Regions from separate parts of the Rhizobium sp. GW821-FHT14E12 genome, predicted to be linked through region 4. Evidence: predicted binding sites of a transcription regulator. Region 4 holds the regulator's gene; each other region holds the start of a gene.
The links. Region 4 encodes LexA, which represses DNA repair genes until DNA is damaged. Its sites were predicted from a motif close to TGTTCNNNNTGTGTTCNG; they were not measured.
Positions count from the first base shown of each region.

Region 1 (4,399 bases), on a different contig from region 4:
GACAGGCGCGCCACGGGATCGCCGAGCCAACGGACGAGACCGTCCGCGCTGATCGCCAGATCGCTGTTGCCGGCCGCATGCATCCGAGCGGCGCGCGCCTCGAATTCCAGCGCGAGCGCCTTTAGCGAGGCGGTCTGGACTGCCTTGGCGTCCGGCCCCTCGGTTCCCGAGACCGGCGTAAACCGGAATCCGGTCAACTGTCCCACATGATGTCCCTCAACGAAGACATCCCCATTCACACTGATTTCAGCTTCCAGCATCGCATTCTCTCTCAGGCGCTTCATGAGCACAGATGTCCTGCGATCAACAAAGCGGTTCGTCAACCTTTCATGTAACGCGTCGGACAATCGATCCTCGATTTCCCGCGTCTTTTCTTGCCAGTGTGTCGGATCGGCAAGCCATCCGGGCCGGTTCGACACATAGGTCCAAGTTCTTATCTGCGCGATTCGCGCCGAAAGCGTGTCGATCTCGCCATCCGTCCGATCGGCGCGGTGCACCTGCTCGGCAAGAAACTCCTCCTTCACCGTGCCATAGCGCACGAGGTCGGAAAAGAGGGTAGCGATAAGATCGGCATGCTGGGCGGGCGTAATACGCCGATAGTCGGGAAGCGCACAGGCTTCCCATAATTTTTCGACCCGCGCCGGGCTGCTGGCGAGATCGGCAGTTTCCAGATCGCGCGACAGCGCTTCCAGCGCTTGTTGATCAACCGCCGGCAGTGCCCGCGTCAGGCCCGGTACGCGGGGCGCCTCCTCAAGGCTCGCGCGGAGCGAAGCGATCGACGAAAAATCGAACTGCTTGGTGCGCCACTGTAGCACCTTAACATTATCGAACTCATGACCCTCGATGCGCCGCACCAGCTCGTCGTCGAAGGGATCGACCTGGCCCGTCACGCCGAAGGTGCCATCCTTCAGATGGCGACCGGCGCGGCCGGCGATCTGGCCAAGCTCGCCCGGATTGAGGTTGCGGAACTGATAGCCGTCGAACTTGCGGTCCTGGGCAAAGGCAACGTGATCGACATCGAGATTGAGGCCCATGCCGATCGCATCGGTCGCCACCAGATATTCGACGTCACCGGCCTGATAGAGCGCCACCTGGGCATTGCGGGTGCGCGGGCTGAGCGCGCCGAGCACGACGGCCGCCCCACCGCGCTGGCGGCGGATAAGCTCGGCAATGGCATAGACCTCGTCGGCGGAAAAAGCGACGATCGCGGTGCGTTGCGGCAGGCGGGTGATCTTTTTCTGGCCGGCATAGAAGAGATGCGACAGGCGTGGCCGCTCGACGACGGTGATCCCCGGCAGCAATTGTTCAAGGATCGGCCGCATCGTTCCGGCGCCGAGCAATAGCGTTTCGTCACGACCGCGCAGATGCAGGATGCGGTCGGTGAAGATATGGCCGCGCTCGAGATCGCCGGCGAGCTGCACTTCATCAATGGCAACAAAGGAAGCGCGGGTCTCGCGCGGCATGGCCTCGACGGTACAGACCGAATAGCGCGCATTGGGCGGCGAAATCTTCTCTTCGCCGGTCACCAGCGCAACATTCTGCGCGCCGACCTTCTCGACGACACGCGTATAGACCTCGCGCGCCAGCAGCCGCAGCGGCAGGCCGATCACGCCGTTGCCGTGCGCCACCATGCGCTCGATAGCGTAATGGGTTTTGCCGGTATTGGTCGGTCCGAGCACCGCGGTTACGCCGCGTCCGCTCAGGATCATTGGCTGCGAGGTCTGAGTCATAGGTCCGTGCATGGGCGAGAAACCACTGTCTTACGATCAGCAAGCTCCCCAGGGAAGAGGAGAAGAGATGACGACCATATGTGACAAAGGCAAGACCTGAATCAAAAAACAACCGCCGCAACATTCGATTTCATAAATAACAAGCTCAACCAAAAGCTACATTATCGCTACATCCCAGGCGAGTCCCGACGAGTCCGGAACAGCTTGAGAACGAATCGGCGACGAATCGCTGACTCCGATGAGTTCCTATTTTGTTCACTACAACATATGGATTTCGATTCCTAGAGTCCCACCAAATGCTGAATCGTCTTTTCACCCGCCTTTTCCATGAAAAGGGAGTCAATCGGTTATTCGGCAGGGATCGGGATTACCTTGCGAAACATGATTAACCATTTGTAAATATGGCGACTTCCTTTGCGAATCCAACTCAGGAAAGCGCCCCGTTAAGATTCGGGTCAAAGCCGGAACGAATCGGCGACGAATCACCGATTTCTTCGGATTCCGCCTTTGTTCTCCACAATATCTAGCGCATTTACGGAGGAAACGCACAGGACTCCGGATGGTTGAAGCGCAGAATCGGCCCGAATCGGGGATTGCAATTAACCTTTAAGCGAAGTCGAATAAAATAAATCAATAAATTCCCGCAGGAATTGTATCCGTTAACACCTCGATCAAAGCCGGAACGAATCGGCGACGAATCGCTGATTCCACCTCGTATTCTATTTGTTCACGGCTACATCTAGCGATCGGATGAGGAAGCCGACCCAGATGGAGAATGGGCTGACGGAGTGGACGAGCCCGAAAGCGTGCGATCTTAACGATTTCGATCGATGGGGCACCACCTTGCGGCGATCGGGCCAATACCCGCATGCCCGAAGGCAGTCATCGCTCTAAGGCCCAATCGCTCGCCGGCGTTAACCAAAGCCCAAATGCAGAACGAATCGCTGACGAATCGCGGACAGGCCCATCTTCCCGTTTCGTTCACCGCAACATATTGTATTTAAATAAATTTTTAACCATAAGAAGAGGTCGTCGAACGGCATTTTCGCACGCGCAACGCGCTGCTCCGTTAACCTTTTCACCTCGACCTACCGGCGCGTCCTAACACCGGCGGTTATTTCTGAGCCGGAACAATTTCGCCCGGCGCGAGTTTCTTCGGGTAGCGAACACGGTGCGCCGCCCGTTTGGTATAAACGAGGTAAATGGGCGCACCGTTTGAAGCAACCGCTGGGGCGAAGTCTCACTCCAGCGGAAACTTCAAACGCTGGACGTGGAGGAAATAAGCCATGCTTGGTACCATTTTACTCGTAATCGTGATTCTCATGCTGATCGGTGCATTCCCGAGCTGGGGTTACAGCCGAAGCTGGGGATATGGTCCATCCGGCGGTCTCGGCCTCGTTCTTGTCATTGTTCTCATTCTATTGCTGATGGGCCGGATCTGATCGGGCTGATAACGTTGAAAACCTCGTCATACCAGGGAGCAAATACCATGAAGAAAATCATCGTCGCGATCGCCATTGTTGGCGCGCTCGCCTCATGCAGTGCCACGGAGAGAGGCACGGCCATCGGCGCCGGAACAGGCGCGCTCATCGGCGGCGTTGCCACCAATAGCTGGGGTGGTGCTGCAGTCGGCGCCGTGGCCGGCGGTGTTGTCGGCAACCTCATCGGCCGCTCTCACGAGCGCCGCGGCTATTGCATCTATCGCGACCGCTATGGCCACCGTTACGAGGCTCGCTGCCGCTAAGCCGGTGACAGGCTAAGACAGATTTCCGACCGGTCGTCAGCACGTTGTTAACGACCGGTCGCGAAGATCAAATCGTCATGCAGAAAACTTCGAACCGGCATATTTAGGCGAATACAAGCACCCGCGCCGATCGCGTAGGGATGGGTCAACGTTTTTGAAAAGGGACGGACACCATGATTGCAATCATCGCAGGCGTCGCAGCATTTGCTCTCGTCGGGACCAGCCTCATCGTGCTGATCCACGCCTCGCGGGCGCATGACAGGGAAATGCGCCGGATGGTGTTCAAGCCCGTCATCCTGGAATTCAAGCCCAGGCAACAGCGCTCCAGGAATTCAGGCCGGAACTGATTGCCGGACACTCCCGACAATCAGCCAACACATCGATCCTATAGGCTCAAACGACGAACTGGCCGCCGTTGGCGCTGATCGTCGATCCCGTGATGAAACCGGCATCATCGGCGGCGAGGAAGACGACAACGCGGGCGATCTCCTCCGGCTCACCCAAGCGTCCCACGGGGATCTGCGGGATGATACGCTCATTCAGCACCTTTTCCGGCACCGCCAGCACCATTTCCGTGCCGATATAGCCGGGGCAAATGGCGTTGACGGTGATGTTCTTGGCCGCCCCTTCCTGCGCCAGCGCCTTGGTGAAGCCGAGGTCGCCGGCCTTGGCGGCGGAATAGTTCGCCTGGCCCATCTGGCCTTTCTGGCCGTTAATCGACGAGATATTGATGACGCGGCCGAAGCTGCGGTCACGCATGCCCTGCCAGACGTGATGCGTCATGTTGAACAGGCCGGTGAGGTTGGTATTGATGACCTCGTTCCATTGCTGCGGCGTCATCTTGTGGAACATGGCGTCGCGGGTAATGCCGGCATTGTTGACGAGGATCTCGACCGGACCAAGCTCGTCCTGCACCCTGGCGATC
Region 1 is NZ_JBXAPH010000009.1:63,745-68,143, forward strand. Features, by position in the region: gene AC1RO0_RS25755 (helicase-related protein) at 1-1,730, opposite strand, end outside; gene AC1RO0_RS25760 (DUF3309 domain-containing protein) at 3,017-3,172, shown strand; gene AC1RO0_RS25765 (YMGG-like glycine zipper-containing protein) at 3,220-3,474, shown strand; gene AC1RO0_RS25770 (hypothetical protein) at 3,648-3,821, shown strand; gene phbB (acetoacetyl-CoA reductase) at 3,868-4,399, opposite strand, start outside.
Region 1: AC1RO0_RS25755 (helicase-related protein) is a predicted target of LexA. The motif match lies at 1,972-1,989, and genes of this name have one in related genera.

Region 2 (4,399 bases), on a different contig from region 4:
GCGACGCTGCTCGAAGCAGGCGGCATACCGGTTTGGATCGATTTCGAGCCGACCATTGCCCATAACAAGATCATCGTCATCGACGGGCACCTGGTGATCGGAGGCTCCTATAATTTCACGGCGGCAGCCCAGAAACGGAATGCCGAGAATGTCACGTTTACCGATAGCCGGGAGGTTGCAAAGCAGTTCTCCGACAATTGGGATAGCCGGTTAAAGGCGTCCAGGGCGGTTGAGGGCATCGCGCCTGAGAACTGATCGATCTCGGTGCAAGGCCAACCGAGCGATGACCCTCTCCAAGGCGCTGATCGGGCTTTTAGAAAATCCTATCGCACGTCATTCGGCGGCCGGGTTTTCGTTTAAGCTCAGGTGGATTGCTCAAAGGGCAAGGGCGAGCTGGGGTTCGCTTCCTTCGTCGGCAGCATCGAGAGACGAAAGCGTTACGCCAAGCAACCGAATTCCCTTCGCAACAGGAAAGATCGGCGACAACAATAGCCCCACGATCTCTGCGATTTCGACGCCACTGGCCACCGGCGCAACGACAGTCTTGCTCCGGGTCATCTGGGTAAAATCATCCCATTTCACCTTCAGCGTCACGGTCTTGCCGCGGATGCCATTGGCCTCGCAATAACGCCAGACCTTGTCGATCAGCGGCTGCAAGCCGGCGCGAGCGGTCTCGAGATCATGAATGTCCTCGCGGAACGTGTCCTCGGCGCCGATCGATTTGCGGACGCGGTCGGGGTCGACTTCGCGCTCGTCGACACCGCGGGCGATCCAGTAGAAATACGGTCCCGACTTGCCAAAATGCTGCTGCAGGAAGGCGAGATCGCGCTCCTTCAGATCGGCGCCCGTCTCGATCCCGAGTTTTTGCATCTTCTCCGCCGTCGCCGGTCCGACGCCATGAAATTTCTTGACGGGCAGCGCCTCGACGAAGGCGGGTCCGTTCTTCGGGGTGATGACGAAGAGCCCGTCCGGCTTGCGCTGGTCGGAGGCCATCTTGGCGAGGAACTTGTTGTAGGAAACGCCGGCCGACGCCGTCAGTCCGGTCTCGGCCCTGATCCTTTCGCGGATCTGCTCGGCGACCTCAGTCGCGATCTCCATGCCTTTCAGGTTTTCGGTCACATCAAGATAGGCTTCATCCAGGGATAGCGGTTCGATCAGCGGCGTGTATTCAGCGAAGATCGCATGGATCTGCTGCGATACTGCGCGATAGGCATCAAAGCGCGGCTTGACGAAGATCAGCTCTGGGCATTTTCGCTTGGCTGTCACCGATGGCATGGCCGAATGAACACCGAATTTCCGCGCTTCATAGCTGGCAGCCGCCACCACACCGCGCGCCTCGCCATGGCCGACGGCGAGCGGTCGCCCGCGAAGCTCAGGATTGTCGCGTTGCTCGACCGAGGCATAGAAGGCATCCATATCCAGATGCAGAATCTTGCGTGGGGTGCCGGAGGTGCCCATGACGATCGCTCACCCTGCCGACGGCCGCGGCCGCCTGACATCCCGCGCGGCAGTTTTGTAGGGCGGCCTTTGAACCGAACTGTATGTCACAACAGCAGTCCTTCCTCCGGAGACGGAGCAGGGGGTTCGACGATGACAAGCATGTTGCCGGGAAGGGGACGCTGCAGGTGCTTGACCTCGTCCCAGGAACCCGTGAGCCAAAGGTCAACCTCTTCCGGCGTCGTCAGGATCGCCGGCATCGCCTTGAAATGAACAGGAGCGACGATCTCATTGGGCGATGTCGTCAGAAACCCGAACAGCTCATATTCCCGCTCGCCATCCCTGACTTTCCGTACGCCCTTCCAAGGCGTCCAGAAGCCCGCGAAGAACATCAAAGGCCGGTCCTCGTTACCGGCAAACCAGGCGTTCGGGATCCTGCCACCTGGAACCTTGCTCGCGGGATTGGGCTCCGCGAAGGAGGTGAACGGCACCACGCAGCGGCTTGTCGGCCCGAGCCAGCGGCGCCAGTGCGGCGAGCCGACATTGCGGATATTGGTAACGCCCGGATCGTAATTCTTCACATAGGCCGGCGGTGATGGCATGCCCCAGGTGACGCGCGCGATTTCGCGCTGTCCGTCGTCTCCGACGCGGACGATCGGCGCCTGGTAGCCGGGATAGACATCGAGTGAGGGCTCGTTCCAGCCGGCCTTGTCGCTGAACGCCTTGGTGAACTGCATCACGGCATCGCGCGTCGTTGTGACGTTATAGAGATTGCACAAACCCCAATCCTCCTGCCTCTCCATCCCAGCCTATTCATACCAGCTTCGGGATGGACGTGTCGCCGCCTTCGGAATTCTCCGTCGATCTGCGCAAACATACCGATCTTGCCCGCTCCCAGATCGCGATCACCGCCGCCTCTTTTACTCACCCGATTGACTCATGACCCAAGAAGGAACAAATAGAGAACATATCAGCCAAGAGCAATATTGCAAACCCCTGAGGAGCCTGTCTGTTCAAAATGCCCGAACCTGCCGTCAGTTCCGTCGTCGCCGAGCTTCGAGACCGCATCCAGCGGCTGGAAGGCCCGAGTGGCCGTGTGCGAGAGGTCTTGCCATTCGGGGTGACGGAGATCGACAGCCGATTGCCGGGAGGAGGGCTGGCGCTCGCAGCCCTTCATGAGGTTGCCGGCGGCGGCAACGGCGCCATCGACGGCGCAGCAGCAGCCCTGTTCGCCGCTGCAATCGCCGCCCGCTCGAAGGGCCAGGTGCTCTGGTGCGTCACACGGCCGGACCTGTTCGCGCCGGCGCTGGCCCAGGTGGGTCTGCTGCCGGGCCGTGTCATCTATGTCGAGGCCGGCGACGAGAAATCATTGCTCTCCTGCATGGAAGAGGGCCTGCGCCACGGTGGCCTCGGTGTCGTCGTCGGTGAGCTGGCGCGACTGTCGATGACCGCCTCGCGCCGGTTGCAGCTTGCCGCCGAAAGCTCCGGCACCATCGGCATTGCCGTTCGCCGCTGGCGCCGACAGACCGAGGCATCGGATTTCGGGCAGCCGACGGCCTCCGTCACGCGCTGGCGGGTTTCTGTCTTGCCATCCTCCCCCTTGCCCGTCCCAGGCGTTGGTCGGCCGCGCTGGTTGCTAGAACTCATCCGATGTCGTGCCGGAGACAGTGCCGATTTTGAAGTGGAGGCCCCCGATGCCAAGGGTCGTATCGCTCTTCCTTCCGAGCTGGTCCACGGATCGCCTCAGACGGAAACTGGGCGACGCAGCGCCTCCGCCTGAGACGCCGCTCGTCCTGATCGGCCGCGAGCAGCGCCGGCGCGTCGTCCTGGCGGCGAACGCGGCTGCGATTTCAGCCGGCTTGCGCATTGGCATGCCGGCGACCAAGGCGCAGGCACTCGTCGCGGACCTCGTCGTGATGGATGCCGATCCGGCCGCCGACGCCGAGGCGCTTGAGCGCCTGGCGCTCTGGGCCTTGCAGCGCTATGCGCCGATCGTTGCCTCCGATCCGCCCGACGGTCTGGTGATCGACACCACAGGCGCGGATCATCTGCATGGCGGCGAGGCGCTGATGCTGTCGGGCATGGTCAACCGCTTCTTCGCCTCCGGCATTTTCGCGCGGGCGGCGGTTGCCGACAGCTGGGGTGCTGCCCATGCCTGCGCCCGGTTTTTGGGCGACCCGACACTTGTCATTCCCACGGGTGTTCAGGCCGACGCTGTCAAAAATCTGCCGATCGCAGCACTTCGTCTCGATCCGGCCATCGTCGCCGGTCTTCGTGTCCTCGGGTTCAACACGATCGGCGAGCTGGCAAGCCAGCCGCGTGCGCCGCTCACCCTGCGCTTCGGGCCGGAGCTCGGCCGCCGGCTTGACCAAGTGACGGGGCGCATTGCCGAGCCGATCGATCCGGTGCGCACGCCGGAACTGGTCGAAGTCCGCCGTTCCTTCGGCGAGCCGATCGCCGCACCTGAGACGATTGCGCGCTATACGGCCAAGCTGGTGGACCAGCTCTGTCGGGCGCTGGAAGAAAAAGGTCTCGGCGCCCGTCGCGTCGACCTGCTGTTTCACCGGGTCGACAGCTCCTATCAGGCGATCCGTGCCGGAACTGCCACACCGGTTCGTGACCTCAAGCGACTGACGCGACTGCTCACCGACCGGATCGAAACCATCGATCCCGGCTTCGGTATCGAGATCATGTCGCTGACCGCAACCCATGCCGAGCAACTCATCGAACGCCAGGTAATCTCCTCGCTGGTTGAAGAACCGCAAGCCGACGTCTCCGGGCTGATCGACATCCTCGGCAACCGCATCGGCGAGCGTCGGCTCTACCGCCTTGCACCTGTTGCGAGCGACGTGCCCGAGCGCTCCGTTGCCCGCGTGGCGCCGATGACCCCCGACAATGGTGAGACCTGGCCCGATCACTGGCCGCGGCCGACGCGGTTGCTGCCGCATCCCGAATTGATCGA
Region 2 is NZ_JBXAPH010000007.1:244,153-248,551, reverse strand. Features, by position in the region: gene AC1RO0_RS23790 (phospholipase D-like domain-containing protein) at 1-255, shown strand, start outside; gene dinB (DNA polymerase IV) at 376-1,458, opposite strand; gene AC1RO0_RS23780 (SOS response-associated peptidase) at 1,545-2,216, opposite strand; gene AC1RO0_RS23775 (ImuA family protein) at 2,456-3,217, shown strand; gene AC1RO0_RS23770 (Y-family DNA polymerase) at 3,132-4,399, shown strand, end outside.
Region 2: AC1RO0_RS23775 (ImuA family protein) is a predicted target of LexA. The motif match lies at 2,388-2,405, and genes of this name have one in related genera.

Region 3 (4,399 bases), 270 kb from region 4:
CTGCTCGAACTGCATGAAAACGAGATTCCAGATCTCGATGAAGCGGTCGCCATCCTCTTCCGGCGAGCCGGGAGGTCCGCCCCAAATATGATCGCCATGGTCGTAGAAGATTTCAGAGCACGGGCCGCAAGGTCCGGTATCGCCCATCGCCCAGAAATTGTCGCTGGTGGGGATGCGGATGATCCTGTCGTCCGAGAGGCCGGCGATCTTCTTCCAGAGGTTAAAGGCGTCGTCGTCGGTGTGATAGACCGTCACCAGCAGGCGCTTGGCGTCGATGCCGAATTCCTTGGTGATCAGGTTCCAGGCGAGCTCGATGGCACGCTCCTTGAAATAGTCGCCAAAAGAGAAATTGCCGAGCATTTCGAAGAAGGTGTGGTGACGGGCGGTATAGCCGACATTGTCGAGGTCGTTATGCTTGCCACCGGCGCGCACGCATTTCTGCGCAGTCGATGCCGTCGTATAGGGACGCTGCTCCAGGCCGGTGAAAACGTTCTTGAACTGCACCATGCCTGCATTGGTGAACATCAATGTCGGATCGTTGCGCGGCACGAGCGGGCTCGACGGCACGATTTCGTGGCCGTTCGTCTTAAAATAGTCGAGGAAGGTCGACCGGATTTCATTCACACCGCTCATGTTTGGCCCTTCAGTATGCCTTCGGCAAGTCCTATCAAAGTCAGTGGCTTTTATCGTTCGCTCCCGGCCCTGTCCAGCCGCACAAACAAAACCGGCCGCACATCCCTTGGACAATACGGCCGGTTTTGAATTTTAGTCCTATATCAGAGCCTGGAAAGGCTCCGGAAACCGCTATTCAGCGGCAGCTTCGCCGTCATCGGCATCAGGCCCGCCATTCTGCAGGAAGCGGTCGGCGATCAGGCCGGCATTCTGGCGTAGCGACAGTTCGATCTCGCGGGCAAGATCCGGGTTGTCGCGCAGAAAGAGCTTTGCGTTTTCGCGGCCCTGGCCAAGACGCTGGCTGTTATAGGAAAACCAAGCACCGGACTTCTCGACAATGCCGGCCTTAACGCCGAGATCGACCAGTTCGCCGGTCTTGGAAACGCCTTCGCCATACATGATGTCGAATTCCACCTGCTTGAAGGGAGGCGCCATCTTGTTCTTGACGACCTTGACGCGGGTCTGGTTGCCGACCACCTCTTCGCGCTCCTTGACGGCGCCGATACGGCGGATGTCGAGGCGGACGGAGGCGTAGAACTTCAGCGCATTACCACCGGTCGTCGTTTCCGGCGAACCGAACATGACGCCGATCTTCATGCGGATCTGGTTGATGAAGATCACCATGGTGTTCGACTTCGAGATCGAAGCAGTGAGCTTGCGCAGTGCCTGACTCATCAGGCGGGCTTGCAGGCCCGGCAGGCTGTCGCCCATTTCGCCTTCGATTTCGGCGCGCGGCGTCAGCGCGGCAACGGAGTCGACGACGAGAACGTCGATGGCACCGGAGCGCACGAGAGTATCGGTGATCTCAAGCGCCTGTTCGCCGGTGTCGGGCTGCGAAATCAAAAGGTTCTGCAGGTCAACACCGAGCTTGCGGGCATAGACCGGGTCGAGCGCATGTTCAGCGTCGACGAAGGCGCAGATACCGCCCTTCTTCTGGGCTTCAGCGATCGTCTGCAGCGCCAGTGTCGTCTTACCGGAGCTTTCCGGCCCGTAGATCTCGACGATACGCCCCTTCGGCAAGCCACCAATGCCGAGCGCGATATCGAGGCTCAGGGAGCCGGTGGAAACTGTTTCGATTTCGACCACGTTCTCGTTAGAGCCGAGCTTCATGATCGAGCCCTTGCCGAACGACCGCTCAATTTGAGAGAGCGCCGCTTCAAGTGCCTTGCTTTTATCCACCGATTTGTCCTCTACAAGCCGCAAAGAATTCTGAGACATTCGATCCACCTTTAGGTTATTGAAGCCGCTCAAGCAATGTCGCCGCTGATGAGAATTGTGTACTCGATTTGTTCTCTTTTCGCAAGAGCACAACAAGCAATTGAAAGAAAAAGGTAAAATGAATTTCGTTCTACATTTGTTTTCTTCTTTCATCCCAAGCACTTACGTACCCTCGCCGACCAATTCCGGCATGTTATCAACCGCTTCGATTCGCCTTTTTGGCCGCTGAGGAGATCGATATGGCGAAGAAGATTCTCGTTTTGGGCGGCGCTCATATTGATCGGCGCGGCCGCATTTTCGGCGATACGGCGCCCGGCGCCAGCAACCCCGGCGCCTGGTTCGAGGAGGCGGGTGGCGGCGGCTTCAACGCGGCGCGCAATCTGGCTCGCCTCGGCTTCGACGTACGGCTGATCTCGCCGCGCGGCGGTGATCCCTCGGGCGAGATGGTGGCGGAAGCCGCAAACCATGCCGGCGTCGACGACAAGCCCTTCGTCTTCCTCGATCGCAAGACGCCAAGCTATACGGCGATCCTTGAGCGCGACGGCAATCTGGTGATCGCGCTTGCCGACATGGAGCTCTACAAGCTGTTCGTACCGCGCCGGCTGGCGATCCGCGCCATCCGCGACGCTTTCGAGGCCACCGATCTGATCCTCTGCGACGCCAACCTGCCGGCCGATACGCTAAGCGCAATTGCCGCGCGGGCATCCACCTACGGCAAGCCATTGGCCGCAATCGCGATTTCGCCGGCCAAGGTCGTGCGCCTGAAGCCCTGCCTTGCCGGGATCGACCACCTTTTCCTCAATGAGGCGGAGGCCGCGGCACTGACGGAAAGCCGGCCGGACGATCCGCGTGATTGGGTTGCCGAACTGCGCGCGCTCGGCCTCAAGAGCGGTGTGATCACCCGTGGCAAGCGCGAGTTGATCGCCTTTTCCGGCGATACCACCGTCAGCCTGCAGCCGCCAGTGGTGGATGAGATCGCCGATGTCACCGGCGCCGGAGATTCGCTGGCCGCCGGCATTCTCGCCGCTTTGCTTGCCGGCCATGATCTCGCCGAGGCCGTGCGTCACGGCGCAGCGGCCGCTGCCATTACCGTGCAATCCCCTTTCGCCACGGCGGAAAATTTGTCGCCCGCGCTTCTGAAGGCGATGTTGGCTCTTGTTCCGCAAGCCGTAATTCTGTCATGAAGCGCATTGATTTCGCATTTCCTGTTTCAGCCGATTGGACTAGACCATGACCAAACCCATTTCCCCCCTGCTGCCGATCTCCTATTCAAAGGAAGTAGCCGCCGCCAAAATGCGTGGCGCGCCGCTGGTGGCGTTGGAATCGACCATCATCACCCATGGCATGCCCTATCCCGGCAATATCGAGATGGCGCAGAGCGTCGAGGCGATCATCCGCCAGGAAGGCGCCGTACCGGCAACGATCGCCGTCATTCATGGCGTCCTGCATATCGGCCTGGAGCCGGAAGAGCTGGAAGCGCTCGCCAAGACCGAAGGCGCGATGAAGGTATCGCGCGCCGACCTCGCCTTTGCCATCGCCGAGCGCCGCACGGGCGCGACAACGGTTGCCGCGACAATGATCGCCGCCGCCCGCGCCGGCATCAAGGTTTTCGCCACCGGCGGCATCGGCGGTGTGCATCGCGGCGCTGAGGAAAGCTTCGATATTTCCGCCGACCTCGAAGAACTCGCGCGCACCGGCGTCATCGTCGTCTGCGCCGGCGCCAAGGCGATCCTCGACATCCCAAAGACGCTGGAAGTGCTGGAAACCCGCGGTGTTCCCGTCGTCACCTACGACAGCGCCGAATTCCCGGCCTTCTGGTCGCGTTCTTCCGGCCTGTCGAGCCCGCTGACACTCAACAGCCCGGCGGCGATCGCCAATTTCCAGGCAACCCGCGAACAACTCGGCATCGACGGCGGCATGCTGATCGCCAATCCCGTGCCGGAAGCCGCCGAAATCCCGCGCGAGGAGATGGAGATCTATATCGAACGCGCGCTCGACAGCGCCGAACGCGACGAAATCGTCGGCAAGGCGGTCACTCCCTACCTGCTCAGCACCATCTTCGACCTCACCGATGGCCGCAGCCTGAAGACCAACATCGCGCTGGTCGAAAACAACGCGCGCCTCGCCGCCGAAATCGCGGTTGCCCTGGCGGAATAGCGCTGCTCATCAGGTCAACCTGAAGAGACCGAGAGCGGCGCGCAGTTCGTCAAGCGTCGCCTCGGTCCGCTCCCTTGCGTTCAATGTACCCTGCCGCAGCAGGTCCAGAACATAACCCGGATCGCCCGCATAACGGGCACGTCTCTCGCGAATGGGCGCGAGTAGCGCTTGCAGCACATCTTCGAGGTGCCGTTTCACCGCCATGTCGCCAAGGCCGCCCTTTCGATATCGCGCTTTCATCTCATCGACCAAATCCCGATCTTCGGCAAACGCATCCAGATAGGTGAAGACAACGTTGCCTTCGACCTTACCCGGATCGGCTGCGCGCAGATGATCGGGATCAGTGTACATC
Region 3 is NZ_JBXAPH010000001.1:413,492-417,890, forward strand. Features, by position in the region: gene alaS (alanine--tRNA ligase) at 1-633, opposite strand, end outside; gene recA (recombinase RecA) at 805-1,890, opposite strand; gene AC1RO0_RS02120 (carbohydrate kinase family protein) at 2,130-3,074, shown strand; gene AC1RO0_RS02125 (pseudouridine-5'-phosphate glycosidase) at 3,121-4,047, shown strand; gene trpS (tryptophan--tRNA ligase) at 4,057-4,399, opposite strand, start outside.
Region 3: recA (recombinase RecA) is a predicted target of LexA. The motif match lies at 1,949-1,966, and genes of this name have one in related genera.

Region 4 (4,399 bases):
AGCCTGTTGAATGCCGCTTAAAGTCTCAAGCCTTGGCGATGGCGTCGAAGGCCAGCAGCTTCTCCAGAAGCTGCGGCATGTCTTTCAGATAAACCATGTTCGGACCATCGGACGGTGCGTTGTCCGGATCCTCATGCGTCTCGACGAAAACACCGGCAACGCCGACGGCAACGGCGGCGCGTGCCAGCGTCTCGACGAACCGGCGGTCACCGCCCGTCGAACCACCCTGCCCGCCCGGCTGCTGCACGGAATGAGTCGCATCGAAAATCACTGGAGCGCCCATGGCCGCCATGATCGGCAGCGAGCGCATGTCGGAGACCAGCGTGTTGTAACCGAAGGAGGCACCGCGCTCGCAGAGCATGATGTTCGGGTTACCGCTGTCGTTCAGCTTGGCCAGCACATTCTTCATGTCCCAGGGCGCCAGGAACTGACCCTTTTTGACATTGACGACGCGGCCGGTCTTGGCGGCGGCGACGAGAAGATCGGTCTGGCGCGACAGGAAGGCCGGGATCTGCAGGATGTCTACCGTCTTGGCAACGACAGCGCACTGCTCCTCGGTGTGAATGTCGGACAGGACCGGAAAGCCATATTCCTTCTTCAGATCAGCAAAGACTTCCATGGCCTTTTCCAGGCCGATGCCGCGCTTGCCGGACAGCGAAGTGCGGTTCGCCTTGTCATAGGAAGACTTGTAGACAAGGCCGATACCGAGCTTGCCGCAAAGTTCCTTCAGAACGCCGGCTACCATGAAGGCATGATCGCGGCTTTCCATCTGGCAGGGGCCGGCAATCAGCGACAGCTTGGCGGTGTTGGAAAACAGAACCTTGGATGCGCCCTCGCCGACGATCACTTCGGAATTGGTGCTCATACTATCTCCTCGAAGGCGAACAACGCGCCCTGTCCGGGGGCGGGCTTTGCCAGAATACGATTGTTCTTACGCGTGTATGTGACGCCGTTAGCAGCCAAATGCGACGATGTCACGGAAAGATCGCGCGTCTTGAAAAGGATTGCGCGCGCCCGAAGGCCGGGATCGCCCGCCGGCAAGGGAAAATCGTAAAAGGCTTCCATGCCTTGCGGGGTCAGGAGCTCTATCCGAGCATTCGCCGTCTCAATCGTCAGCCCGAAGGAATGTTCCGATATCTTCGGCCTATCGACAACCTGCTCGAAGAAACCCCGGAATGCCGCCGGCTTCGGCGTCGACAAGGCTATGCGCGCAATGCCAGTCACACCATTGGCATGCCGCTCCAGGGCGCTGCGATCCGCCGGCAAAGGATTGATGCGCTGGGCGCAGAAAGCATAAAAATCCGGCGACCGCAGATCGGCCGCGAAAGCGAGACGGAAGCCGGCGATCGTTTCAGAGCCATCCGGCATACGCATCGGCCGTTCGAAATTCAGCATCCGCCCGGCCGACAGGGCGTTTGCCTGGAAACGCTTGTCGTCAACGGCCGCATCTTCCGTGCCGAAAACCACGGCCGAAAAACCTTCTTCGCCGAGACGAAAACGATAGGCCTGGTCACGGGCAACGAAAACATTGCCTTCTTCGATGCTCGTTTCGTATTGCTCGTGCGACGCGACGCCCAGGGGCTCCAGATAAGTCTTGTCGGAAAAGAACACGCAAGCATTCTCGGTGCCGAAGGGATGGCGCGCGTCGGCGGCGACTGTAAAACCGAGCTTGCCCAGCCGTTCCCGCGCCATGGCAATATTGACCGTCGGCAGAACGAGATGATCCAGCGGATGCGGCGATGAAACCATGGTTTCCCCCTTAGTGCTCGCCGCAGGTTTGCGCTCTTCCGACGCTCAATTCAAGATGAAAACGCAGCGTTTAAAACCAGGCAGATCGCAAATGGGAGGGCTCGTTATCGAATGCCTTGCAATTGCGCGGAAGTCGGGATTGCTCCGGGTTTCAGTGATCATGCAAAGATAGCCGGCTCCCATTCCCGCAGAATCGATCATGGTCGATTTCCGCATCTGTTTCATTGATCCGCGCTGAAATACTCCGTGGTTCCGCCTACTAGGGACTTGTTATGTTCCCCTTTATTTAATGCGCCGGCAAAACATTCATCGAAAATTAGGGACTTGCGGAACACATATGGAACATATAGTGTCCGTTCTGGATTTGTTTCACGACACCTTCACGATTCTGGGGTTCAAATACGATGTTGACACGCAAGCAGCAGGAACTGCTTCTCTTCATTCACGAACGGATGAAGGAGTCCGGCGTTCCACCTTCTTTCGATGAAATGAAGGATGCGTTGGACCTTGCGTCCAAGTCGGGCATTCATCGTTTGATTACGGCTCTGGAAGAGCGCGGCTTCATCCGCCGCCTGCCGAATCGGGCTCGGGCGCTTGAGGTTATCAAGCTGCCGGAAGCCTATAGCCCGAGCCTGCAGCCGCGTCGCGGCTTCTCGCCGAGCGTCATCGAAGGCAGCCTGGGCAAACCCCAGCCCGTACAGCCGCCCGCCCCCGCCAAGCCGGCGAACGACGAGAACAACAGCGCCGTTTCCGTGCCGGTCATGGGTCGCATCGCTGCCGGTGTTCCGATCTCGGCCATTCAGAACAACACCCACGATATCACCGTCCCCGCCGACATGCTTGGCTCCGGCGAGCATTATGCGCTTGAGGTCAAGGGCGACTCGATGATCGATGCCGGTATCTTCGATGGCGACACCGTCATCATCCGCAATAGCACCACCGCCAATCCCGGCGATATCGTCGTTGCCCTGGTCGATGATGAAGAGGCGACATTGAAGCGCTTCCGCCGCAAGGGTGCCTCGATTGCGCTCGAAGCGGCTAACCCCGCCTACGAGACCCGTATTTTCGGACCGGATCGCGTCAAGGTGCAAGGCAAGCTCGTCGGCCTCATCCGCCGCTATCACTGACAGGTGACACGGGCGCGATCGGTGCACCGAAAGCGCCCGTTCGCCAGTCATAGGCACGATGCAAATTCCATGGCCGTGCCAGGGTATCAAACGCGGTCATGGCGATTGGCTTGTCGGCACTGAGATCCATCTCGATAGATCCGGTCCGGCGGAGATTGGCTCCTGTGAAAAGCATGGCTCCGGATTTGCAACGGTCGAGACGCAACCGGATAGGAATCACGACAATATTGCCTGTGTCGCAGGCCGGACCAAGATAGGCGGCATTCTCAATGGTGACGAGTATGTCGCCATTGTCCAGCATCGCGACACACCATTCCCGCTTCTGACAGACAAACCCGCCCTGCCCCGCATTGTCCAATGCCGCGTCCATTGCCTTTCGGACGGCATTCTTTTCCTCTGAGCTCAGGCGGCGACGGGTATCCGACTTATTGATTTTGGGTAGCTGGCTGTCGGACACCAGTATCGTCGGCGGTTTGTGATCGGTTATCGACAATGCTCCTCGCCACTGGTCGAAGATGAAACTGGGCGGCTTTTCGCGATTGGTCGCCAAGGCACCGTCTCGCAGGAGTGCCACCAACGTCCCATCTTCGGAAATCATCAGGTCGGGCTTTCTGACATCCGGGCCGAGCGCGACGGCTGCGACTGTGCCGATGATCACGAGCGCACCGGCATGTCGCAGCCGCGTTCGCAACAATGTCATCAACAAGAAGCCGGCAATAACAGCCGGGAACATCCAAGGCGGCTGTCGCCCGAAAGGAATATCGCCGCCCCAGGCGGCGACCGTCGTGGCGACACCTATGACAAGCTCGAGTCCCTTGCCGGTGACTTGCCAGAATGGGCCATCGAGGCCGAATGGCATCAACAGCATTGCCGCCATGCCGAACGGCATGACGATGAAAGAGACAATCGGCATGGCCGCGAGATTGGCGGCGAGCCCGTATGTCGCCAGTCGGTGAAAATGCTCGATCGAGAAAATCGCTGTCGATGCCCCGCCGAGAAACGACGTCGACGCTATACCGCCGAAAAAGCGCGAGACGAAGAGCAGCGGGCGCAATATCCGGAAGCGGGAGAAGACGGTCTCTCGATGTCGACGCCGCGTCCAGAGCGTATAACCGGACACCAGTGCGAGGGTCGCCGCATAAGACATCTGGAAACTTGGCCCGAGTACCTGTGATGGTGACAGAACGAGAATGATGATCGCTGACAGCGCGACGTTTCGAAGGCTGATGGATGGCCGGTCGAACAGCACGGCAATCAGCATGATCGCCATCATGATGAAAGCGCGTTCGGCCGAAACGCCGAAACCGGAAATGAGGTAGTAGGCCGTCACCGTCACCAGCGCGCCGAAGGCTGCGATCTTCTTTGTCGGCCAGGCTTGCGCCACGCCAAAGAACAGGCTGAGAACATAACGCAGGCCGACATAGAAAATGCCGGCCGATAGCGCCATATTCAGACCGGAAATGGCGATGATGTGCGTAAGGCCGGCGGTGCGCAGCGCTTCGGTCGTCTCCTGCGAGATCGCT
Region 4 is NZ_JBXAPH010000001.1:147,641-152,039, reverse strand. Features, by position in the region: gene kdsA (3-deoxy-8-phosphooctulonate synthase) at 26-865, opposite strand; gene AC1RO0_RS00795 (VOC family protein) at 862-1,749, opposite strand; gene lexA (transcriptional repressor LexA) at 2,154-2,876, shown strand; gene AC1RO0_RS00785 (ComEC/Rec2 family competence protein) at 2,857-4,399, opposite strand, start outside.